Regions from separate parts of the Kosakonia beeri genome, predicted to be linked through region 2. Evidence: predicted binding sites of a transcription regulator. Region 2 holds the regulator's gene; each other region holds the start of a gene.

Region 1 (5,655 bases), 1.5 Mb from region 2:
CACCGCAGTTAAAGGTGCGATACATTTCATGACGGCTGACGTTGCCTGCGCTCTGCAGCCAGTTAAAGACCGCAGGCCACTGCCAGGATGACTCGTCGATCACCGCCTGGGTGTTGTCGGGCAGCACGCGCGGGATGTTCTCCCAGAAACCGCCGCCAGTCAGGTGGGCAATAGCGTGGACGTCAACATTCTCGATCAGATCCAGCACCGACTTCACATAAATGCGCGTTGGCTCCAACAGGTGATCGGCCAGCGGTTTGCCTTCCAGCTGCGTGGTTTGCGGATCGCAGCCGCTTACTTCAATCACTTTACGTACCAGCGAGTAACCGTTGGAGTGCGGGCCGCTGGACGCCAGTGCCACCAGCACATCACCATCGGTTACTTTCGAACCGTCGATAATTTCTGATTTTTCTACCACGCCGACGCAGAAACCGGCCACATCGTAATCTTCGCCGTGATACATGCCCGGCATTTCGGCCGTTTCACCGCCGACCAGCGCACAACCTGATTGCAGGCAGCCTTCGGCGATACCGTGGATCACACTGGCTGCGGTGTCCACATCCAGTTTGCCGGTTGCGTAATAGTCGAGAAAGAACAGCGGCTCCGCGCCCTGTACCACCAGGTCGTTGACGCACATCGCCACCAGGTCAATGCCAATGGTGTCGTGGCGCTTCAGATCCATTGCCAGACGCAGTTTGGTACCTACGCCATCAGTGCCGGAAACCAGTACTGGCTCACGATATTTTTGCGGCAGAGCGCACAGCGCGCCGAAGCCGCCCAGACCGCCCATGACTTCCGGGCGGCGGGTTTTCTTCACCACACCTTTGATTCGGTCAACCAGAGCATTGCCCGCGTCGATATCAACACCGGCATCTTTGTAGCTAAGAGAGGTTTTATCGGTCACTGCTTCAGTCCCCACGCGTTTACTAGCGGTAGAAATAAAATTCGGCGCAATTCTAGCAGTCCAGGCAAACGTTTGCGAGCCTATTATTGTCGGGCCTGGCTTATAACTTTCGATATACTATTCTCCAGGTTGATTGATCGTGATCAAGCGCCTGCCTGTAGCGCAACGGAAAAAAAGCGGTATAATCCGGCGATTTTTTTTGTGGCTGCCACCTGTCTGGGGAAAGGAGAAGAGTATGAAGATCGTGGAAGTAAAACACCCACTCGTCAAACACAAGCTGGGTCTGATGCGAGAGAACGACATCAGCACCAAACGCTTTCGTGAACTCGCCTCGGAAGTAGGCAGCCTGCTGACCTATGAAGCGACTGCCGACCTGGAAACAGAAAAAGTCACTATCGAAGGCTGGAACGGCCCGGTACAGGTTGATCAGATCAAAGGGAAAAAAATCACCGTTGTGCCGATCCTGCGTGCAGGCCTGGGCATGATGGAAGGCGTGCTGGAGCACGTACCGAGCGCGCGTATCAGCGTGGTGGGTATTTACCGTAACGAAGAGACACTGGAGCCGGTGCCGTACTTCCAGAAGCTGGTGTCCAATATCGATGAACGTATGGCGCTGGTGGTTGACCCGATGCTGGCAACTGGCGGTTCGATGATCGCCACGATCGACCTGCTGAAAAAAGCGGGCTGCCACAGCATTAAAGTGCTGGTGCTGGTAGCCGCGCCGGAAGGTCTGGCGGCGCTGGAGAAAGCGCACCCGGACGTGGAGCTGTACACAGCGTCTATTGATCAGGGCCTTAATGAGCACGGGTACATTATTCCGGGCCTCGGCGATGCCGGCGATAAAATCTTTGGTACGAAATAACGCATTAAACATCGAAAGCCGACTTTGATAGTCGGCTTTTTTTTGGGATTCAAACCACTCCCTGCCGTTAAGGACAGGGGGACACACAACAACACTCAGAGGAAAACACTATGACGCGCCGTGCTATCGGGGTAAGTGAAAGACCACCGCTTTTGCAAACCATCCCGCTTAGTTTGCAGCACTTGTTCGCTATGTTTGGCGCAACCGTGCTGGTGCCAATCCTGTTTCATATTAACCCGGCCACCGTGCTGTTGTTCAACGGTATCGGGACACTGCTCTATATCTTTATTTGTAAGGGAAAAATCCCGGCATATTTAGGTTCCAGCTTTGCCTTTATCTCACCGGTACTGCTGCTGTTGCCGCTCGGTTACGAAGTGGCGCTTGGCGGCTTTATCATGTGCGGCGTGCTGTTTTGCCTGGTCTCTTTTATTGTGAAAAAAGCCGGTACCGGCTGGCTGGACGTGATGTTCCCGCCAGCGGCAATGGGGGCAATCGTTGCCGTTATTGGCCTGGAACTGGCGGGCGTGGCGGCGAACATGGCGGGTCTGCTGCCTGCCGACGGGCAGTCTGCGGACTCCAAAACCGTCATCATCTCGCTGGTGACACTGGGCGTAACGGTTTTTGGTTCCGTGCTGTTCCGTGGTTTTATGGCCATTATCCCGATCCTGATTGGTGTGCTGGCGGGCTACGCGCTCTCCTTTGCAATGGGCGTTGTCGATACCACGCCCATTGCTCAGGCGCACTGGTTCGCGCTGCCGACATTCTACACCCCACGTTTTGAGTGGTTTGCCATTTTCACCATTCTGCCTGCGGCGTTAGTTGTGATTGCCGAGCACGTTGGCCACCTGGTGGTGACGGCCAATATCATCAAGAAAGACGTGATCCGCGATCCGGGTCTGCACCGCTCCATGTTTGCCAACGGTCTGTCGACGGTGATTTCGGGTTTCTTCGGCTCCACGCCAAACACCACCTACGGTGAAAACATTGGCGTAATGGCGATCACCCGCGTTTACAGTACCTGGGTGATTGGCGGCGCGGCAATTATCGCTATTCTGCTCTCATGCGTGGGTAAACTGGCGGCGGCGATCCAGATAATCCCGGTGCCGGTGATGGGCGGCGTTTCTCTGCTGTTGTACGGCGTCATTGGTGCGTCCGGTATTCGCGTACTGATCGAATCCAAAGTGGATTACAGCAAAGCGCAAAACCTGATCCTGACCTCCGTTATTCTGATTATCGGCGTGAGCGGCGCGAAAGTGCACATTGGCGCGGCAGAGTTGAAAGGCATGGCGCTGGCGACCATCGTTGGTATTTGCCTGAGCCTGATCTTCAAACTGATCAGCGTCCTGCGCCCGGAAGAAGTGGTGCTGGATGCCGAAGAAAGCGACGTGACGAAGTAATTGTTGCCTCTGTTTGAACCGGGTTTCGCGCCCGGTTCAAACCTCACGCTTTTTTATGATAAACTCACTGCGTTTTTTGTAAGCCCTGTTGAGGTACTTCTGAACACGCCGGCACAGCTCTCCCTGCCATTATATTTACCCGATGATGAAACCTTCGCGAGTTTCTGGCCGGGTGATAACCCCTCTTTACTGGCGGCGTTGCAAAACGTTTTGCGCCAGGCGCACAGCGGTTACATTTATATCTGGTCGCGTGAAGGCGCAGGCCGCAGCCATTTGCTGCATGCTGCCTGTGCGGAGCTTTCTCAGCGCGGCGACGCCGTGGGCTATGTGCCGCTGGATAAACGCACCTGGTTTGTACCGGATGTGCTGGAAGGGATGGAGCAACTCTCGCTGGTCTGCATTGATAATATTGAATGCATTGCCGGTGACGAGCTGTGGGAAATGGCGATCTTTAATCTCTATAACCGTATTCTGGAGTCGGGCAAAACCCGGCTTTTGATCACCGGCGATCGCCCGCCACGCCAGCTTAACCTGGGGCTGCCGGATCTGGCATCACGCCTGGACTGGGGGCAAATCTACAAGCTGCAGCCACTGTCTGATGAAGATAAATTGCAGGCGCTGCAATTGCGTGCGCGCTTACGCGGTTTTGAACTGCCAGAAGATGTGGGGCGTTTTCTGCTTAAGCGTCTGGATCGGGAAATGCGTACCCTGTTTGATACGCTGGATGAACTGGATCGTGCCTCAATCACCGCGCAGCGCAAGCTGACCATTCCCTTCGTCAAAGATATTCTCAAGCTGTAAATCACCGGCCGGATACGCGTTGCGCCCTCCGGCCACCTGATTACAGGATTTCCAACACCTGCTCCGGCGGGCGTCCTATACGCGCTTTACCGTTGGCCAGTACGATCGGGCGCTCAATCAGTTTTGGGTTGTCCACCAGCGCCTGCACCAGCGCATCTTCCGCAAGCGTGCTGTCATCCAGCTTCAGCGCTTTGTAGAGATCTTCTTTGGTGCGCATCAATTCGCGCGCGCTGGACATGCCAAGCAGCGACAGCAGCTGGCGCACGGTTGCGGCATCCGGCGGCGTGTCGAGGTAGAGCACAACCTCCGGCTCCACACCCTGTTCTTTCAGCAGGTTCAGCGTTTCGCGGCTCTTGGAGCAACGCGGGTTATGGTAAATTTGCACGCCCTTTGACATTTCTTCTCCTTATTACATCTTCTGATACGGCTTGAAACGTTGCTGCATCTGCCGTAGCTGATCAATCCGCGCATCATAACGCGCCTGTTGCAGGCTGCCGAGTTTCACCTGCGAACTGGCACTGCTTAACAGGGTGATGGCCTGATCCAGTTTTCCCACCAGCGCCAGGCTTTCCGCACGGGCGGCCAGTTCCTGATCGCGGTTATTCAGGGCTGCTTCCGCCTGTGCCAGCAAGTCCCAGCCATTCACATCTTCTTTATAGCTGAAGGTATAGCGGTTGAGGATCCGCGCCGCTTCTGCCGGCTGGCCACCCTCGAGATACGCATTCGCCAGGTTAAGCTGTAACACCGGGTTGGTTTTTAGCTCCCGCGCGGCATTCAGCCGTTTAATGGCTTCGCCGCTTTTGTTCTGCCCTAAATCGATATCGGTTGCCAGGTCGATAAACCAGGCATTATTGGGATCGGCATTTAGCAGGGGCTGCAATATTTTTTCCGCCTCGGCAAATTTTTTCGCGTCCATTGCCTGTAGTGCACGGCCATATTGCGCGGCATGTTGCTCTCGCACGTTGCCGTTTGCCCAGCTGTCCAGCAGGTCGCTGGTCAGTTGGTTGCGGCCCGAGTTATACATCCCCAGCGTTCTGGCTTTTGCCATATAGAACTCAGCCGATGATTGCACTACCACCGGGCGCATCTGGTTGGCGCGGTTGCGCGCATCTGACAGGCGGCTTTCCGGTAACGGGTGCGTCAGCAGGATTTCCGGCGGGCGGGTGGAGTAGCGAGACTGGTCGAGCAATTTCTCCAGAAAAGTCGGCATCGCCTGCGGGTCGAAACCGGCGCGCTGCAACACCTGAATGCCGATACGGTCCGCTTCCTGTTCATTCTGCTGCGTAAAGCTGATCATCCCTTGCTGCGTACCGGCCAGCGTACCGGTTAGCGCAGCCATCCCGGCTTGCGGGTTCGCCATTGCCAGTAAAATTGAGCCGAGTGCGCCTGCCCAGGTGAGCGGTGCGCTGCGTTTTTGGTCTTCCATCGCCCTTGCCAGATGGCGCTGGGTGACGTGTGAAATTTCGTGCGCCATTACCGAAGCCAGCTGACTCTCATTATCCGTATAGCGGAACAACGCAGAGTGCAGCACCACATTGCCGCCAAAAAAGGCGAAGGCGTTAATTTCGTCGTTATTAATGAGATAGAAGTGGAAGGGGGTTTTTACCGAATCTGCATGGGCAACCAGCCGCATTCCCAGTGTGTTGATGTACTGAACCAGCAGCGGATCGTTAATCAATGGCGCGCTGCCG
Region 2 (5,655 bases):
AATCCGGTGCGATTGCTGAAAGCACATTACCGAGCGTAAAAATCGCCATTAAAAAGATCAGCGCGTTACGTCTGCCGCGATGTGAAAGTAGCAGTGTCATTAACGGCGCACCGACCATCACACCGACGGCATATGCGCTAATCAACATCCCCGCCGCCGGAATAGAAACATCAACGCCGCGGGCAATCACTGGCAGTAACCCCATCGGGGAGAACTCAGTGGTGCCAATGCCGAAGGCGCCAATCGCCAGGGCAAGCAAAGGAAAATTCACTTTCATAGATAGACTCCGGAAACACCGTGTCGGTGGATGACACTGTTGTAGAAGCCAAAAGTATGACAGTAATCACAAAAAACAGCAGTTAGCAAAATGACAAAAGATTATTGCGGGTTTGATAACAATGGGCAGAAAAGCGGGCAAAACGGAGGGAGAAAAAGCCTCTCCCTCGCGCGGGATCAATGCAGAGCTGCGGTCAGAGCGCCGAAAACAATCAGGCTCAGAACGATAATGGTGGTGAACAGTGAATACTTCAGGTCGGTGCTCATCAATTTTCTCCGTTTTAATTTCCACACAAAAAGTGCGTTAGCGCATTTTTGCACAAATAATCATAAAAATCTTGCAGGAATTCGTGAGACGAATGTTTTATCTCTTCCCCTTTTGCTCAAGATCAGACAAAATTCGACGCTAAATTTATTAGCGTACCGGCCATTGACTCCCCTCCTGACGTCCAGTGTCTTTTTCCCGGCGTACCGCATTCCCTTTCGCGGGTACAGGGTGATTGAAGGCAAACGTTTACCTTATGTATTATCAGGAGCTTAAGATATGGTCTGGAGTGACATCTGATGGCAACGATCAAAGACGTAGCGAAGCGAGCAAACGTTTCCACCACAACTGTATCACACGTAATTAACAAAACCCGTTTCGTCGCCGAAGAGACGCGCAATGCTGTGTGGGCGGCGATCAAAGAGTTGCACTATTCACCCAGCGCCGTCGCGCGCAGCCTGAAGGTGAATCACACCAAATCGATCGGTTTGCTGGCAACCAGTAGCGAAGCGGCGTATTTCGCTGAAATCATTGAAGCTGTCGAGAAAAAGTGTTTTCAGAAAGGGTATACCCTGATTCTCGGCAACGCCTGGAATGACCTTGAAAAACAACGCGCTTATCTGTCCATGATGGCGCAAAAACGCGTCGATGGTTTGTTAGTGATGTGTTCGGAATATCCGGAGTCGCTGCTCAGCATGCTGGAAGAGTACCGCCATATTCCGATGGTGGTGATGGACTGGGGCGAAGCCAAAGCTGACTTTACTGACTCGGTGATTGATAACGCCTTTGAAGGCGGCTATATGGCTGGTCGTTATCTGGTGGAGCGTGGGCATCGTGACATTGGCGTTATTCCCGGGCCGCTGGAGCGCAACACCGGCGCTGGGCGTCTGGCAGGCTTTATGAAAGCCATGACCGAAGCCATGATCACCGTGCCGGAAAGCTGGATTGTGCAGGGTGACTTTGAGCCGGAGTCCGGTTATCGCGCTATGCAGCAGATCCTGTCGCAGGCGCACCGTCCGACAGCCGTCTTCTGTGGGGGCGATATTATGGCCATGGGCGCGCTCTGTGCCGCCGATGAAATGGGCTTGCGCGTACCGCAGGATATTTCGCTCATTGGCTACGACAATGTGCGCAACTCCCGTTTCTTTACGCCGTCACTGACCACTATCCATCAGCCGAAAGACTCGCTGGGAGAAACGGCGTTTACCATGCTGCTGGATCGCATCGTTAACAAACGTGAAGAATCGCAATCCATTGAAGTCCATCCGCGCCTGATTGAGCGCCGTTCGGTTGCTGACGGCCCGTTCCGCGACTACCGTCGTTAATACTTTTCGGTGGGAGCCTTCACTCCGGCTCCCGCAACCATTCCCGGTTCAGTGTTTCACTGTCGCCCAAATAGTCCAGCAACCAGTTTAGCGCTGGCGAGGCTTCGTTTTGTTGCCATGTCAGGCAACAGGCTGCATCCGGGAAGGGATTTTCAAGTTCCAGCGCTACCCAGTCTCCGCTTTCCAGCCATGGCCGGGCAAAATGCGACGGGACCATTCCCACACATACCCCTGCCGACAGACACGCTTCCGACGAGGCCCAATCCGGTACCAGCACCCTCTTCTGGTTATCCAGCAGCCAGGTGATCCGCTTTGGCAGAGAACGGGAAGTATCTTCCTGGATCAATGAAGGCCAGTTGCGCAACGTTTCATCACTCAACGGGCTGTCGAGGCTCGCCAGCGGGTGACGGCTGGAAACAACGCACTTCCAGCTCAACATACCCATATCGCGGAACGCATAGCGCCCGCCCACCGGGATCGCCTGAGTGGCACCAATAGCCAGTTCAACTCGCCCGTCGGCCAGCGCATCCCAGACGCCGTTAAATACTTCCTGGTAGACCTGCAATTCCACATCGTCGAAGTGACGATAAAAATCGACGATCAATTGCCGGGTTCGGGCGGGCCTGACGATATTATCGACGGCAATCGCCAGTTTCCCACGCCAGCCATTGGCAATCTGTTGACACCGCTGACGTGTGACCTGCATTTTTTTGATAACAGAGCGCCCTTCCTTCAAAAACCAGACGCCTGCAGGTGTTAATTCCACGTCACGGTGGCGACGCTCGAAGAGCGGAACCGCCAGCCACTCCTCCAGCTGGCGCACGGTATAGCTCACCGCAGAAGGCACACGATGCAACTCCTGCGCTGCGCCGCTAAAACTGCCATTCCGTGCGACAGCATCAACCACTTCAAGAGAATATTCAGACCACATAATCTGCCTGCAAAAAAATTGAAATCACCACGCAAATATTAGCGTTTCACAAGCAGCAATGCACTCCTTACACTCGACTCCCCTGAACACCTGCACAAGAGATAAAATATCACCATGCAACCTGGCAAAGGATTTTTAGTCTGGCTCGCGGGCTTAAGCGTACTGGGCTTTTTAGCCACCGATATGTACCTGCCCGCTTTCAGCGCGATACAGCAAGATTTACAAACCTCCTCCGCGGTGGTCAGCGCCACGCTCAGTTTGTTTCTCGCTGGCTTCGCTGTCGCGCAGCTGATTTGGGGGCCGTTATCGGATCGGTATGGTCGCAAACCTGTCCTGTTAAGCGGGCTGGCTATTTTCGCCATCGGCTGCCTGGGCACTCTATGGGTGCGGGATGCCACATTATTGCTGGTCCTGCGTTTTGTACAGGCTGTCGGCGTGTGTGCCGCTACGGTAAGCTGGCAGGCTCTGGTAACGGATCACTATCCGTCACATCGCGTGAACCGTATCTTCGCGACCATTATGCCGCTGGTCGGGCTGACACCGGCACTGGCACCGTTGCTGGGTGCCTGGATCCTCGCGCATCTCTCCTGGCAGGCCATTTTCGCCACGCTGCTGATGATTACCTTACTGTTGATGATCCCGGCGTTACGGCTTAAACCCTCAACAAAAGCAGCCGCGCATGACGCGCAGCCGCTGACTTTTATGGATCTGCTCCGCGCCAGAGATTATCGCGGTAACGTGATTATCTATGCTGCCTGCTCGGCCAGCTTCTTCGCCTGGTTGACCGGTTCGCCGTTTATTCTGCACGACATGGGTTATGGCCCCGCGGTGATCGGCCTGAGCTATGTGCCGCAGACGATTGCTTTTCTGATTGGCGGTTACGGCTGCCGCGCCGCCCTGCAAAAATGGCAGGGAGAGCAGTTATTACCGTGGTTGTTGAGCGGGTTCGCGCTGAGTGTAATGGCAACCTGGGCCGTGGGCTTTATGCCTGGCGTGTCACTCACCGCGCTGCTGATCCCCTTCTGTTTCATGGCAATGGCAAACGGCGCTATCTATCCCATTGTTGTGGCCCAGGCGCTACGCCCTTTCCCGCAGGCCACCGGCCGTGCCGCAGCATTGCAAAATACGCTGCAACTGGGGTTATGTTTCCTCGCCAGTCTGATGGTTTCCTGGCTGATTGCGACACCGCTGCTGACCACCACCAGCGTAATGCTATCAATGGTGGTGCTGGCAACGGTTGGTTATCGCCTGCAACGTGCCCAACACCGTGACGCCACTGCAACAGATACCGTCACCACCTCGCGGTAAACATCGCATAGTCGCGCCAGCGACTATGCTTAAGTCACTGATTAGCATGCTAACAGTTTTCTGTTGAATCACCTGATATTGAAGCCTATACTAAATTTCGCTGTTCTATAAATACGATAAATATTATCAATTAACGGGCGTTGGATAGCGCCCGTTGTGCCATGGAAGACCATTCTGGCAAGGGTCGTCTCCCTTCCTCTGTTCTACGTCGGATATCAGCCTCACGGCGAAAACCGTGAGATTTCTCACAAGCCCGAAAAAGCGTCTACGCTGTTTGAAGGTTCTGATCACTGATGAGTGATGGAGAAGTTATGAGTTCATCGTGTATAGAAGAAGTTAGCGTACGGGATGATAATTGGTTCCGTATAGCAAACGAACTACTGAGCCGCGCAGGTATTCAGATTAACGGTCCTGCGGCGTCGGATATTCAGGTGAAAAATCCTGATTTTTTTAAACGCGTATTACAAGAGGGTTCGCTCGGACTCGGCGAAAGTTATATGGACGGCTGGTGGGACTGCGACCGTCTGGATATCTTCTTTACCAAAGTGCTCCGCGCTGGCCTCGAAAAACAACTCCCGCACCACTTAAAAGATACACTCCGCATTGCCGGAGCAAGATTATTTAATCTGCAAAGTAAAAAACGGGCCTGGATTGTCGGTAAAGAGCATTACGATCTTGGTAATGATCTGTTTACCCGCATGCTGGATCCACAGATGCAATACTCTTGCGCCTACTGGAAAGAGGCCAAAACGCTGGACGACGCACAACGGGCTAAGCTGACGCTTTGCTGTGAAAAGCTGCAGTTAAAACCGGGTATGCGCGTGCTGGATATTGGTTGTGGCTGGGGTGGTCTGGCGCAATTTATGGCGCAAAATTATGGTGTCAGCGTGGTGGGCGTGACCATTTCTGCTGAGCAGCAAAAACTGGCGCGGCAGCGTTGCGAAGGGCTGGATGTGGATATTCGCCTGCAGGATTACCGCGATTTGCATGACCAGTTCGACCGCATTGTCTCGGTCGGCATGTTTGAACACGTTGGGCCGAAAAATTACGCCACGTACTTCAGGGTGGTTGACCGTAACCTGAAACCGGAAGGGCTGTTTTTACTGCACTCCATCGGTTCAAATCAGACTGACCATAATGTTGACCCGTGGATCAACCGCTACATTTTCCCTAACGGCTGCCTGCCTTCAGTGCGCCAGATAGCCGAAGCCAGCGAACCCCATTTCGTGCTGGAAGACTGGCATAATTTTGGCGCCGATTATGATCGTACACTGATGGCATGGTATGAGCGTTTTCTTGCCGCCTGGCCGGAAATCGCCGACAACTACTCCGAACGTTTTAAACGTATGTTCAGTTACTACCTGAACGCCTGCGCGGGCGCTTTCCGTGCACGGGATATTCAGCTTTGGCAGGTTGTTTTTAGCCGGGGTGTGGAAAACGGGTTGCGCGTCGCGCGCTAACGCATGTCGCAGAGGACCAGAGGCCGCCCTGTTTCCAGTGCGGCCTCTGTTATTTTGCCCGTCAGGATCACTCTTCGTTGATCACCACAA
Region 3 (5,655 bases), 310 kb from region 2:
ATAATATCAAACAGACGCTGGCGCGCTTTCTGCGCATCAATGGTTTTCGGCGCGGCGTACTCCTGCACCACCACCCAATCCGCATAGCGATCCACTGCCACGTTATAATCCGGCAGATCGGCATCGTACAGGCGATAGCATTCGATCCCCTCCTGACGCGCCCATTTCTCCAGCTTTTTCACGTTCTTGCGCAGGCGGTTTGCATAATCTTCCGCCATCGCCGGGGCCTTTGCTTCACCCGTATTTTCGGCCAGATGGTAGTTTTTCTGCACACAGTCCAGCGGGCCATTCTTAGCTTTAAACTGCCGCTCAGCGCGCAGCTGCAGACAATTAAGTAAATCGACAGAAGCGCTGAACAGCGACAGATTCCAGCCGCCAAATTGCGCTTTCAGCAACCGCCCCAGCAAGCTATGGAGCGCAATCAACGCCGGCTCGCTTTCAAGACGTTCACCGTAGGGCGGGTTGCTGATAATCGTACCGTATGGGCCTTTCGGCAGCGGGTTAGTTAACTGCGCCACGTCTTTTGCTTCAAAAGCGATCAGTTCGCCCACGCCGGCGCGACGGGCATTGCTACGGGCACGTTCAATCACCCGCGCGTCAATGTCAGAACCGTAGAAGCGCGATGGGTAAGCCGCGATCCCTTCGCGCGCACGGGTTTGCGCTTCGGCTTTAACCTCTTTCCAGATGGCGTCGTCGTGCAGCGCCCAACCGCCAAAACCCCAATGACCGCGATGCAGCCCCGGAGCCCGGTCGGTTGCAGCCATCGCAGCTTCGATCAACAAAGTGCCGGAACCACACATGGGATCCAGCAGCGGCGTCCCCGGCTGCCAGCCAGAACGCATGACAATAGCGGCTGCGAGATTCTCTTTGATCGGCGCAATACCGGTACGATCGCGATAACCACGTAAATGCAGACCTTCACCGCTCAGATCCAGCGAGATATTGGCCGTTTCCTGATTCAACCACACGTTAATGCGCAGATCCGGCATGTCGCGCTCGACGTTTGGACGCGGCAAGTTTTGGCGGGTAAAGCTATCGACAATCGCGTCTTTTACTTTCAATGCACCGTACTGGCTGTTGCGAATTTCTTCATTCAGCCCGCTAAAATGGACGGCAAAGGTCGCGCCAGGATTGAAAATCTCTGTCCACGGGATCGCATGCACGCCAAGGTAGAGGTCAAGGTCGCTGTAAACCTTACACTCACCGAGCGGCAGCATAATACGCGAAGCCAGACGACTCCACATCAGGCTCTGGTACAGGAGCCGCGTGTCACCTTCAAAATGGACACCACCCTGAACCACACGGCACTCGACGGCACCGAGTTTTTCCAGTTCAGTTTTTAACAGCTCTTCCAGCCCGCGGGCCGTACTGGCAAACAGAGAAATCATAATGTCACTTATACTCAACGAAAATTGTTGCGCATTATAGCTAATCTGGCGTTCATGTCATAAAGTTGAGGGCTAATTTTCGTCTGACAGGGGGTAAGACGTGCCGACTCTCTCACGTCTTTTTATCCATCCGGTGAAATCCATGCGCGGTATTGGCCTGACGCATGCTTTTGCCGACATCAGCGGCCTTGCCTTTGACCGCGTTTTTATGATTACCCAGCCCGATGGCACCTTTATGACTGCCCGGCAGTTTCCGCAGATGGTGCGCTTTACGCCGTCGCCGCTCACCGATGGGCTGCATCTGACCGCCCCCGACGGCAGCAGCGCGCTGATCCGCTTTGGCGACTTCGCTCCTGAAGCCTCGCCAACGGAAGTTTGGGGGAACCATTTCACCGCTCTGATCGCGCCGGCGGCGATTAACCAGTGGCTTAGCGGCTTTTTTGCTCGTGATGTACAGCTACGTTGGGTGGGCGCAACCCTGACCCGCCGGGTCAAGCGGCATGAAGCGGTGCCCTTATCCTTCGCCGACGGTTTCCCCTATTTGCTGACCAACGAAGCCTCACTGCGTGATTTACAGAACCGGTGCCCGGCCAGCGTGAAAATGGAGCAGTTTCGCCCCAACCTGGTGGTAACAGGCGCACAGCCCTGGGAAGAAGATAGCTGGAAAGTGCTGCGGGTGGGTGATGTGGTGTTTGATGTGGTGAAGCCCTGCAGCCGTTGTGTTTTCACTACGGTCAGCCCGGAGCGTGGCCAGAAACATCCTTCTGGTGAACCCCTGGCGACATTGCAGAGATTCCGCACTGCACAAGATACGGGTGATGTGAATTTCGGTCAGAATTTAATTGCCCGTAATAGTGGGGTGATCCGTGTCGGTGACGAGGTCGTGGTACTGGCGACCGCACCGGCGAAGCTTTACGGTGCCGGTGAAGTGGAAGAGGCGTTAGAAACGGATATACAGCCGACCAACACGGTAGAAATTAACTGGCAGGGGCAGACTTTCCGCGGCAATAATCAGCAGGTATTGCTGGAGCAACTGGAAAACCAGGGGATTCGCGTGCCTTATTCCTGCCGGGCGGGGATTTGCGGTTGCTGTCGCATACGTCTGGTGGAAGGTGAAGTCAGCGCCATGAAAAAATCGGCCATCGCCGGAGACGGTTCAATTCTCTGCTGTAGCTGTATACCTAAAACAGCGCTTCGGCTGGAGGCTTAAACAGCCTGCTCATAGCGCAGGCTGCTGGCATGCGTTTGCGGTCTCAGGCGATCATTCATGATTTTAATCGCATCGCCGAGCTGCATCGTGCGTCCGGCGATCACCACGCACGGCTGCGCCAGCAGGCAGAGCGCAGCATTTTCGCCTGTCTCAACCACCAGCAGATTTACGCACTCTTGCGTATCGCTCAGCCAGACGCAGGCACCTTCACCGATGACAGGCGACCAGAGATCACCGTGCGCAGTGAAATGCCAGCTTTTTGGCATTTGCGGTTTCAAAAAACGAATCGCTACCAGCGCATTGAGCACCAGTTCCGCTCGCTGCTCATGAGATAAATCTAAATCGCGGCATTTTTCGTCGAAAGAGAAATAGAGCGCGGCGTCATCAACACAAAAACCGGATGGCGAAAAAGCATCGGGCGTCAGCATCTTACGGGCAAAGCGGGAACGAAATAACATGCCATTGGCTAAGTCGAGCATCATTCGATCATGCTCGTCATCAAAATACCAACGCCAATTATCGTCAGGCTTAATTCGCATTTTTCTCCCCCCGTCCCTTAAACATCCTGTTACTTTTTCATCCTGTTCTGCCGCCTCGGTTATTACCCAATAATAAAAGACTATAATGTTTAAATTAGCAACAGTGACGGAATATAAAACAACCAGGGCTGGAAATAAAGCCCTGGTGGTTCAGTAAGGAAAAAAAGATTAGATATGGGTGACGATTTCTTTAATCAGCGGTGGGCCTTTAAAAATAAAACCAGAATAGATTTGTACCAGCGTTGCGCCTGCAGCAACTTTCTCGCGCGCAGCGATAACCGAGTCGATACCGCCAACGCCAATAATCGGCAAGCGGCCATTTAATTCCTGCGACAGACGACGGATTATTTCAGTACTTTTTAATTGCAGTGGACGTCCACTTAAACCACCGGTTTCATCACAATGTTTCATTCCCTGAACGAGCGATCTTTCCAGTGTGGTATTGGTGGCGATCACACCATCAATATTGTGACGAACTAAACTGTCGGCCACCTGGATCAATTCTTCTTCAGAAAGATCCGGCGCGATCTTCACCGCCACCGGAACATATTTATGATGGATGTTTTGCAAATCGCTTTGCTTATTTTTAATCGCGGTCAGGAGATCATCCAGCGCTTCGCCATATTGTAGGGTACGTAGCCCCGGCGTGTTCGGCGAGGAGATATTGATAGCGATATAACCCGCATAGGCATAGATTTTTTCCATGCAAATCAGGTAGTCATCTTTTCCCTGCTCGACAGGTGTATCTTTATTTTTGCCAATATTAATGCCCAGTACACCATCAAAGTGGGCTTTTTTAACATTCTCGACCAGGTTATCCACGCCGAGATTATTAAAGCCCATGCGGTTGATCAAGCCTTCGGCAGCAACCAGACGGAAGATCCGCGGTTTATCATTTCCCGGTTGCGGGCGTGGCGTTACCGTGCCGATCTCAATGGAGCCAAACCCCATCGCGCCGAGTGCATCAATGCATTCGCCATTTTTATCCAGACCTGCCGCCAGTCCCAGCGGATTTTTGAAGGTCAGCCCCATGCATTGAACCGGTTTTTCCGGTACACGCTGACGCACCAGCGCCTCAAGCGGCGTGCCGGTCACACGGCGTAATTGCTGAAATGTTAATTCATGAGCGCGCTCAGGATCGAGCTGGAAAAGGGCTTTACGAACGAAGGGATAGTACATGAACTCTCCTGGATTCCCGGTGTGCAAACCGGGGGCGTATTATCTGCGAAACCCCCGGCAATTGGAATTGACCTGCGGCAAAAAAAAGCGTCTTTGGGCGCAATCGTTTCCCTGCCTGCTTTCTCTTTATGCAATTTTTAGCATTTTTTCTTCAAATAAAGCATTTAGTGGAATAAATCGGCTCTGTCACACTGACATCAATTGTTATGAATGTTACCTAAAAGCAAACAATTGGTTATAAGGAGCTTTTATGCGCGTTGTCACCCTTGCCGGAAGCCCGCGCTTCCCTTCCCGCTCCAGCGCATTGCTGGAATATGCCCGCGAGCATTTGAGTGCTCAGGATATCGACGTGTGCCACTGGCACCTGCATAACTTCGCGCCTGAAGATTTGCTTTATGCCCGCTTCGACAGCCCGGCGTTAAAAACGTTGATTGAGCAATTGAAAGAGGCCGACGGTTTGATCGTCGCCACCCCTATCTATAAGGCTTCGTTTTCCGGCGCGCTGAAGACATTGCTGGATTTACTGCCCGAACGCGCGCTGGAAGGCAAAGTGGTGCTGCCTCTGGCCACGGGCGGTACGGTGGCACATATGCTGGCGGTTGATTACGCACTCAAGCCAGTGCTCAGTGCGCTAAAAGCCCAGGAGATCCTGCACGGCGTCTTCGCCGACGACAGCCAGGTGCTGGATTATCAACACAAACCCGGCCTGAGCCCCAACCTGCAAATCCGGCTGGACAGCGCACTGGAAACGTTCTGGCAGGCGCTGCACCGCCGCGATATTCAGGCCCCTGACTTTCACCGACCACAGGGAGTGGCTCATGTTTAAATTTTTTAATCATCCCGCCCGCTGGCTGACACTGAGCGGATTATTGACGGTGGCGACCTGGACACAGGCGGCAGAACCTGCGCCAGAGGCATTACGCATTGGCTACCAAAAGGGCAGCGTCAGTATGGTGCTGGCTAAAAGCCATGGCTTACTGGAAAAACGCTACCCGAACACCAAAATTTCCTGGGTCGAGTTCCCGGCCGGCCCGCAAATGCTGGAAGCGCTTAACGTCGGCAGTATTGATATCGGCAGCACGGGCGATATCCCGCCGATCTTTGCGCAGGCGGCGGGTGCCGATTTAGTCTACGTTGGCGTTGAGCCGCCGAAACCAAAAGCCGAAGTGATCCTGGTGGCAGAAAACAGTGCTATCAAAACCGTCGGTGAGTTAAAAGGCCATAAAGTGGCGTTACAAAAAGGCTCCAGCTCCCATAATTTGCTGCTGCGCGCGCTGCAACAGGCCGGGCTGAAATTTACTGACATACAACCCGTGTTTCTGACGCCAGCAGATGCCCG
Region 4 (5,655 bases), 2.0 Mb from region 2:
GGGCCGATGCGCTGGCTGGCTGGGTCAATCATTTCTTGTTAGGACTGGGCGTAACGCAGCCGAAGCTCGATAAAGTCACGGGTGAAACCGGTGAAGCAATTGACGATCTGCGCAACATTGCGCAGTTGGGCTACGACGAAGAGGAAGATCAGGAAGAGCTGGAGATGTCGCTCGAAGAGATCGTCGAATATGTCCGTGTCGCGGCGTTGCTGTGCCACGACACTTTCACGCGCCCGCAGCCAACCGCACCGGAAGTGCGTAAACCGACATTACATTAATCAGCCTTGCAGGGAGGGGTGTCATGACACAGCTTGAGTTTCTCCGTCGTCGCCAGGCGTTACTGGCGCAGATGGTGCCAGGGAGCGCGGCGCTGATTTTTGCTGCGCCGGAAGTTACCCGCAGCGCCGACAGCGAGTACCCGTATCGGCAGAATAGCGATTTTTGGTACTTCACTGGCTTTAACGAGCCGGAAGCGGTACTGGTACTGATAAAAAGCGATGACACTCATAACCACAGCGTCCTGTTTAACCGCGTGCGCGATAAAACGGCAGAAATCTGGTTCGGTCGCCGTCTCGGCCAGGAAGCTGCGCCGGAAAAATTGAGCGTCGATCGCGCGCTGCCCTTCCCGGATATCAACGAGCATCTTTATCAGTTGCTGAATGGCCTTGATGCGGTTTACCACGCGCAGGGTGAGTTTGAGTATGCTGATAAAGTTCTGTTTACGGCGCTGGATAAGCTGCGCAAAGGTTCGCGTCAGAATCTGACCGCCCCCGCCACGTTGACCGACTGGCGCCCAATTGTGCATGAAATGCGTCTGTTCAAGTCCGCCGAAGAGATTGATGTGATGCGCCGTGCCGGAGAAATTTCTGCGCTGGCGCATACTCGCGCCATGCAGGTTTGCCGTCCGGGCATGTTCGAGTATCAACTGGAAGGTGAGATTCACCATGAATTTAACCGCCACGGTGCGCGTTTTCCCTCCTACAACACGATTGTCGGCTCTGGCGTGAACGGCTGCATCCTGCATTACACCGAAAACGAAAGCCAAATGCGCGACGGCGATTTAGTGTTGATTGATGCAGGCTGTGAATATCAGGGATATGCCGGAGATATCACACGCACGTTCCCGGTGAATGGCAAATTCAGCCCGGCTCAACGTGAAATTTACGACATAGTGCTGGCATCCCTGGAACATTCCCTGACGTTATTCCGACCGGGCACTTCAATTCAGGAAGTGACGGGTGAAGTGGTGCGCATCATGGTAAGCGGGTTGGTAAAACTCGGCATTCTGCACGGTGATGTGGAAGAGCTCATCACCAACAACGCACAGCGCCCTTTCTTTATGCACGGGTTAAGTCACTGGCTGGGGCTGGATGTGCATGACGTCGGCGTTTACGGCCAGGATCGCTCACGCAAGCTGGCGCCGGGAATGGTGCTAACGGTTGAGCCGGGGCTGTATATCGCGCCGGATGCTGATGTACCGGAGCAGTATCGCGGTATTGGCATCCGCGTGGAAGATGACATTGTCATCACAGAAGATGGCAATGAGAACCTGACTGCCAGCGTGGTGAAAACCGCGGATGATATCGAGGCGCTGATGGCGGCGGCACGTCGTTTATGAGCGTGATTATTGTTGGTGGCGGCATGGCGGGCGCCACCCTTGCGCTGGCCATTTCTCGCCTCACTAACGGCCAGTTGCCGGTACATTTGATTGAGGCGACCACGCCTGGTACGGCACATCATCCGGGGTTTGATGCCCGCTCAATTGCCCTGGCGGCAGGAACCTGCCAGCAACTGGAGCGTGTGGGGATCTGGCAGACGCTGGCCGCATGCGCCACGCCCATTTCCACTGTTCACGTAAGCGATCGCGGTCACGCGGGGTTTGTCACGCTGGACGCGCACGATTATCACCTTGATGCGCTGGGCCAGGTGGTGGAGTTGCACGATGTGGGGCAGCGGTTGTTTGCCCTGCTGCAAAACGCCCCGGGCGTTACCCTGCATTGCCCACAAAAGGTCGACCGCTTTTGCCGTACGGAGCAGCACGTCTGCGTAACACTGGAAAGCGGCGAGTCCATTACCGGTCAACTGTTGGTGGCGGCAGACGGTTCGCGTTCTATTATTGGCGGGCAGTCAGGTATTCACTGGGAACAATCGCCTTACGATCAGGTGGCGGTTATTGCCAACGTGACCACCTCCGTAGCCCATCAGGGGAGGGCTTTTGAACGGTTTACTACGCACGGTCCGCTGGCCATGTTGCCTATGTCGCAGGGGCGATGCTCGCTGGTGTGGTGCCATCCGCAGGAAAAACAGCAGCAGGTTGCTGGCTGGTCAGATGAAGAATTTTGCCATGAGTTGCAAAAAGCCTTCGGCTGGCGACTGGGCCGCATCATGCAGACCGGTAAACGCAGTGTTTATCCACTGACGCTCACATGCGCCTCTTCGCCCATCTCTCACCGCACGGTGCTCGTGGGGAATGCGGCGCAAACGCTGCATCCTATTGCCGGGCAAGGTTTTAATCTCGGTATGCGCGACGTGATGACCCTTGCAGAAAGCCTGGCGCAGGCCTGGTCGGCGCAGAACGATGTGGGAAGTTATCCGGTGCTGACGCGCTATCGCAATCGCCGTCATGCGGATAAGAAAGCCACCATCGGTGTAACCGATGGACTGGTGCATCTGTTTGCCAATCATTGGGCGCCGCTGGTCGTCGGGCGTAATGCCGGGCTGATGGCGATGGAATTATTTACCCCGGCGCGCGACAGGCTGGCGCAGCGAACCCTCGGTTGGGTTGCCCGTTAAGGATTTAAGGAGTCTAGAGTGCAGAGTGTTGATGTTGCGATTGTCGGCGGCGGCATGGTGGGGCTGGCGCTGTCCTGCGGGTTACAGGGCAGCGGCCTGCGCGTGGCGGTGCTGGAACAGCAAGTTCCTGAACCATTAGCGGATGATGCGCCACCGGCGCTGCGCGTCTCGGCGATCAATGCCGCCAGCGAAAGGCTGCTTAGCCACCTTGGTGTATGGTCAACTATTATTGCCCGGCGCGCGGGTTGCTACCACGGCATGGAAGTGTGGGACAAAGACAGTTTCGGTCGCATTACTTTTGATGATCACAGCATGGGGTACGATCACCTCGGCTACATTGTTGAAAACGCGGTCATCCAACAGGCGCTGTGGGAAAAAGCCCGGCAGTGCCAGGACGTCACCCTGTTTGCTCCCGCTGGCGTGCAGCAAGTTGCGTGGGGTGAAAACGACGCTTTCCTCACGTTGCAGGACGGAACGATGCTCACCGCACGGCTGGTCGTGGGGGCGGATGGCGCTAATTCGTGGTTACGCAACAAAGCCGATATTCCTCTGACGTTCTGGGATTATCACCATCATGCGCTGGTGGCGACCATCCGCACCGACGAACCACACCAGGCGGTGGCCCGTCAGGTTTTCCATAACGATGGTATCCTCGCCTTTCTGCCGCTCAACGATGCGCATTTGTGCTCTATTGTCTGGTCATTGCCACCCGATCAGGCAAAAGCGATGCAGCAGGCCAGTGATGAAGCCTTTAACCAGGCGTTATGTATGGCGTTCGATAACCGTCTTGGTTTGTGTCATGTGGAGAGTGAACGGCAGGTCTATCCGCTCACCGGGCGTTATGCCCGCCATTTTGCCGGGCACCGTCTGGCACTGGTAGGGGATGCAGCCCATACCATTCATCCGCTGGCGGGCCAGGGGGTTAACCTCGGTTTTATGGATGTGGCTGAGCTCATTACCGAACTGCGCCGTTTGCGCAGCCAGGGCAAAGATATTGGCCAGCATCTGTATCTGCGTCGCTATGAACGCAGCCGTAAACACAGCGCGGCAATGATGCTGGCAGGGATGCAAGGTTTTCGCGAATTGTTCGCTGGCGCTCACCCGGCCAAAAAATTGCTGCGCGACATGGGTCTGAAACTGGCCGATACCCTTCCCGGTGTTAAAAGCCAGCTTTTGCGTCAGGCATTAGGTCTGAACGATCTTCCAGAGTGGTTACGTTAACTTCGTCACACTTTCCCTTCCCCATAGCGGGAAGGGTTCCTCCCCCCTCATTTGAAATATTCTAATTTCACGCCATTTTTCACATTACTTTTTCTCATGTGGTGAATTTTCTTTTTCTGGAAAACTCACTCTTTTACCGAGTGAAAAGCTGGTTGAAGACCAATTTTCATGCAATGTGTAATAATAATGACGGTTTTTTGCGGTCATGCGCAGCATAATAAACTTCCTCTGCTTTTCGTGAAAAAGGCCATAAGCTAATGTGATGACCCATTTTGCCTTATGGTTAAGCACGGCTTTCGGTGATAAGTTCAGGCAAAAGAGAACGTTTGCGTTGCTCTGTGTAAATCGGGGCGACAGCGGTTTTCCGGCGCGTTTCACGTCCGGCAAACGTAATAGCTCAGCTTATTCGACGAGGAAAAGATGGCTCAGCAGACCCCCTTGTATGAACAACACACACTGTGTGGCGCCCGAATGGTGGATTTTCATGGCTGGATGATGCCGCTGCATTACGGCTCACAAATTGATGAACACCATGCAGTCCGGACCGATGCCGGAATGTTCGATGTGTCGCACATGACCATTGTCGATCTGAAAGGCGCCCGAACCCGCGAGTTCTTGCGGCATTTGCTGGCGAACGATGTGGCAAAGCTAACGAAGCCCGGTAAAGCGCTTTACACCGGCATGCTAAATGCCTCCGGTGGCGTGATTGATGACCTCATCGTCTACTACTTCACTGAAGATTTCTTCCGCCTCGTTGTAAACTCCGCCACCCGCGAAAAAGACCTCTCCTGGATTGCCCAACACGCTGAACCCTTTGCGATTGAAATTACCGTGCGTGACGATCTGTCACTCATTGCGGTTCAGGGACCGAATGCGCAGGCGAAAGCCGCTTCGCTATTTAACGATGCGCAGCGCCGCGCCGTGGAAGGCATGAAACCGTTTTTTGGCGTTGAAACTGAAGGTTTTTTCATTGCCACGACCGGTTACACCGGGGAAGCAGGCTACGAAATTGCGCTGCCTAATGAGCAGGCCGCCGGTTTCTGGCAACAACTGCGCGATGCTGGCGTCAAGCCATGCGGTCTCGGCGCCCGCGACACGCTGCGTCTTGAGGCGGGTATGAACCTGTATGGTCAGGAAATGGATGAAAGCGTCTCTCCGTTGGCCGCGAATATGGGCTGGACCATCGCCTGGGAGCCGCAGGATCGTGATTTCATTGGACGCGAAGCGCTGGAGTTGCAGCGTGAAAAAGGCACCGAACAACTGGTTGGTCTGGTGATGACGGAAAAAGGCGTACTGCGCAACGCGCTACCGGTACGTTTCACCGACAGCCTTGGCAACGTGCAGGAAGGCGTGATCACCAGCGGCACTTTCTCTCCGACACTTGGCTACAGTATTGCACTGGCGCGTGTTCCGGCGGGCATCGGTGAAACAGCTGTTGTGCAAATCCGCAACCGCGAAATACCGGTAAAAGTGACCAAACCGATTTTTGTGCGCGCAGGCAAAGCTGTCGCGTAACTTTTTTATCTGGAGAGAATGAGATGAGCAACGTACCTGGCGAACTGAAATACAGCAAAGAACACGAATGGCTGCGTAAAGAAGCAGACGGCACTTACACCGTTGGCATCACCGAACATGCACAAG

What was found. The regulator PurR, encoded in region 2, represses purine synthesis genes. The targets are predictions, from matches to a motif close to CANGCAAACGTTTGCNTG.
Region 1: purM (phosphoribosylformylglycinamidine cyclo-ligase) is a predicted target of PurR. The motif match lies at 966-983, and genes of this name have one in related genera.
Region 3: pyrD (quinone-dependent dihydroorotate dehydrogenase) is a predicted target of PurR. The motif match lies at 4,413-4,430, and genes of this name have one in related genera.
Region 4: gcvT (glycine cleavage system aminomethyltransferase GcvT) is a predicted target of PurR. The motif match lies at 4,330-4,347, and genes of this name have one in related genera.

Annotation. Positions count from the first base shown of each region.
Region 1 covers NZ_CM135106.1:1,331,862-1,337,516, forward strand. The annotation lists gene purM (phosphoribosylformylglycinamidine cyclo-ligase) at 1-904, opposite strand, end outside; gene upp (uracil phosphoribosyltransferase) at 1,140-1,766, shown strand; gene uraA (uracil permease) at 1,877-3,163, shown strand; gene ACUY4S_RS06490 (DnaA inactivator Hda) at 3,263-3,964, shown strand; gene arsC (arsenate reductase (glutaredoxin)) at 4,005-4,361, opposite strand; gene bepA (beta-barrel assembly-enhancing protease) at 4,374-5,655, opposite strand, start outside.
Region 2 covers NZ_CM135106.1:2,814,934-2,820,588, forward strand. The annotation lists gene ACUY4S_RS13390 (MFS transporter) at 1-277, opposite strand, end outside; gene cydH (cytochrome bd-I oxidase subunit CydH) at 454-543, opposite strand; gene purR (HTH-type transcriptional repressor PurR) at 841-1,866, shown strand; gene punR (DNA-binding transcriptional activator PunR) at 1,886-2,797, opposite strand; gene punC (purine nucleoside transporter PunC) at 2,912-4,105, shown strand; gene cfa (cyclopropane fatty acyl phospholipid synthase) at 4,417-5,565, shown strand; gene ACUY4S_RS13420 (riboflavin synthase subunit alpha) at 5,633-5,655, opposite strand, start outside.
Region 3 covers NZ_CM135106.1:3,122,938-3,128,592, forward strand. The annotation lists gene rlmKL (bifunctional 23S rRNA (guanine(2069)-N(7))-methyltransferase RlmK/23S rRNA (guanine(2445)-N(2))-methyltransferase RlmL) at 1-1,388, opposite strand, end outside; gene ACUY4S_RS14880 (YcbX family protein) at 1,489-2,598, shown strand; gene zapC (cell division protein ZapC) at 2,595-3,137, opposite strand; gene pyrD (quinone-dependent dihydroorotate dehydrogenase) at 3,306-4,316, opposite strand; gene ssuE (NADPH-dependent FMN reductase) at 4,567-5,142, shown strand; gene ACUY4S_RS14900 (sulfonate ABC transporter substrate-binding protein) at 5,135-5,655, shown strand, end outside.
Region 4 covers NZ_CM135106.1:856,552-862,206, forward strand. The annotation lists gene ACUY4S_RS04285 (YecA/YgfB family protein) at 1-278, shown strand, start outside; gene pepP (Xaa-Pro aminopeptidase) at 302-1,618, shown strand; gene ubiH (2-octaprenyl-6-methoxyphenyl hydroxylase) at 1,615-2,793, shown strand; gene ubiI (FAD-dependent 2-octaprenylphenol hydroxylase) at 2,812-4,014, shown strand; gene gcvT (glycine cleavage system aminomethyltransferase GcvT) at 4,435-5,529, shown strand; gene gcvH (glycine cleavage system protein GcvH) at 5,553-5,655, shown strand, end outside.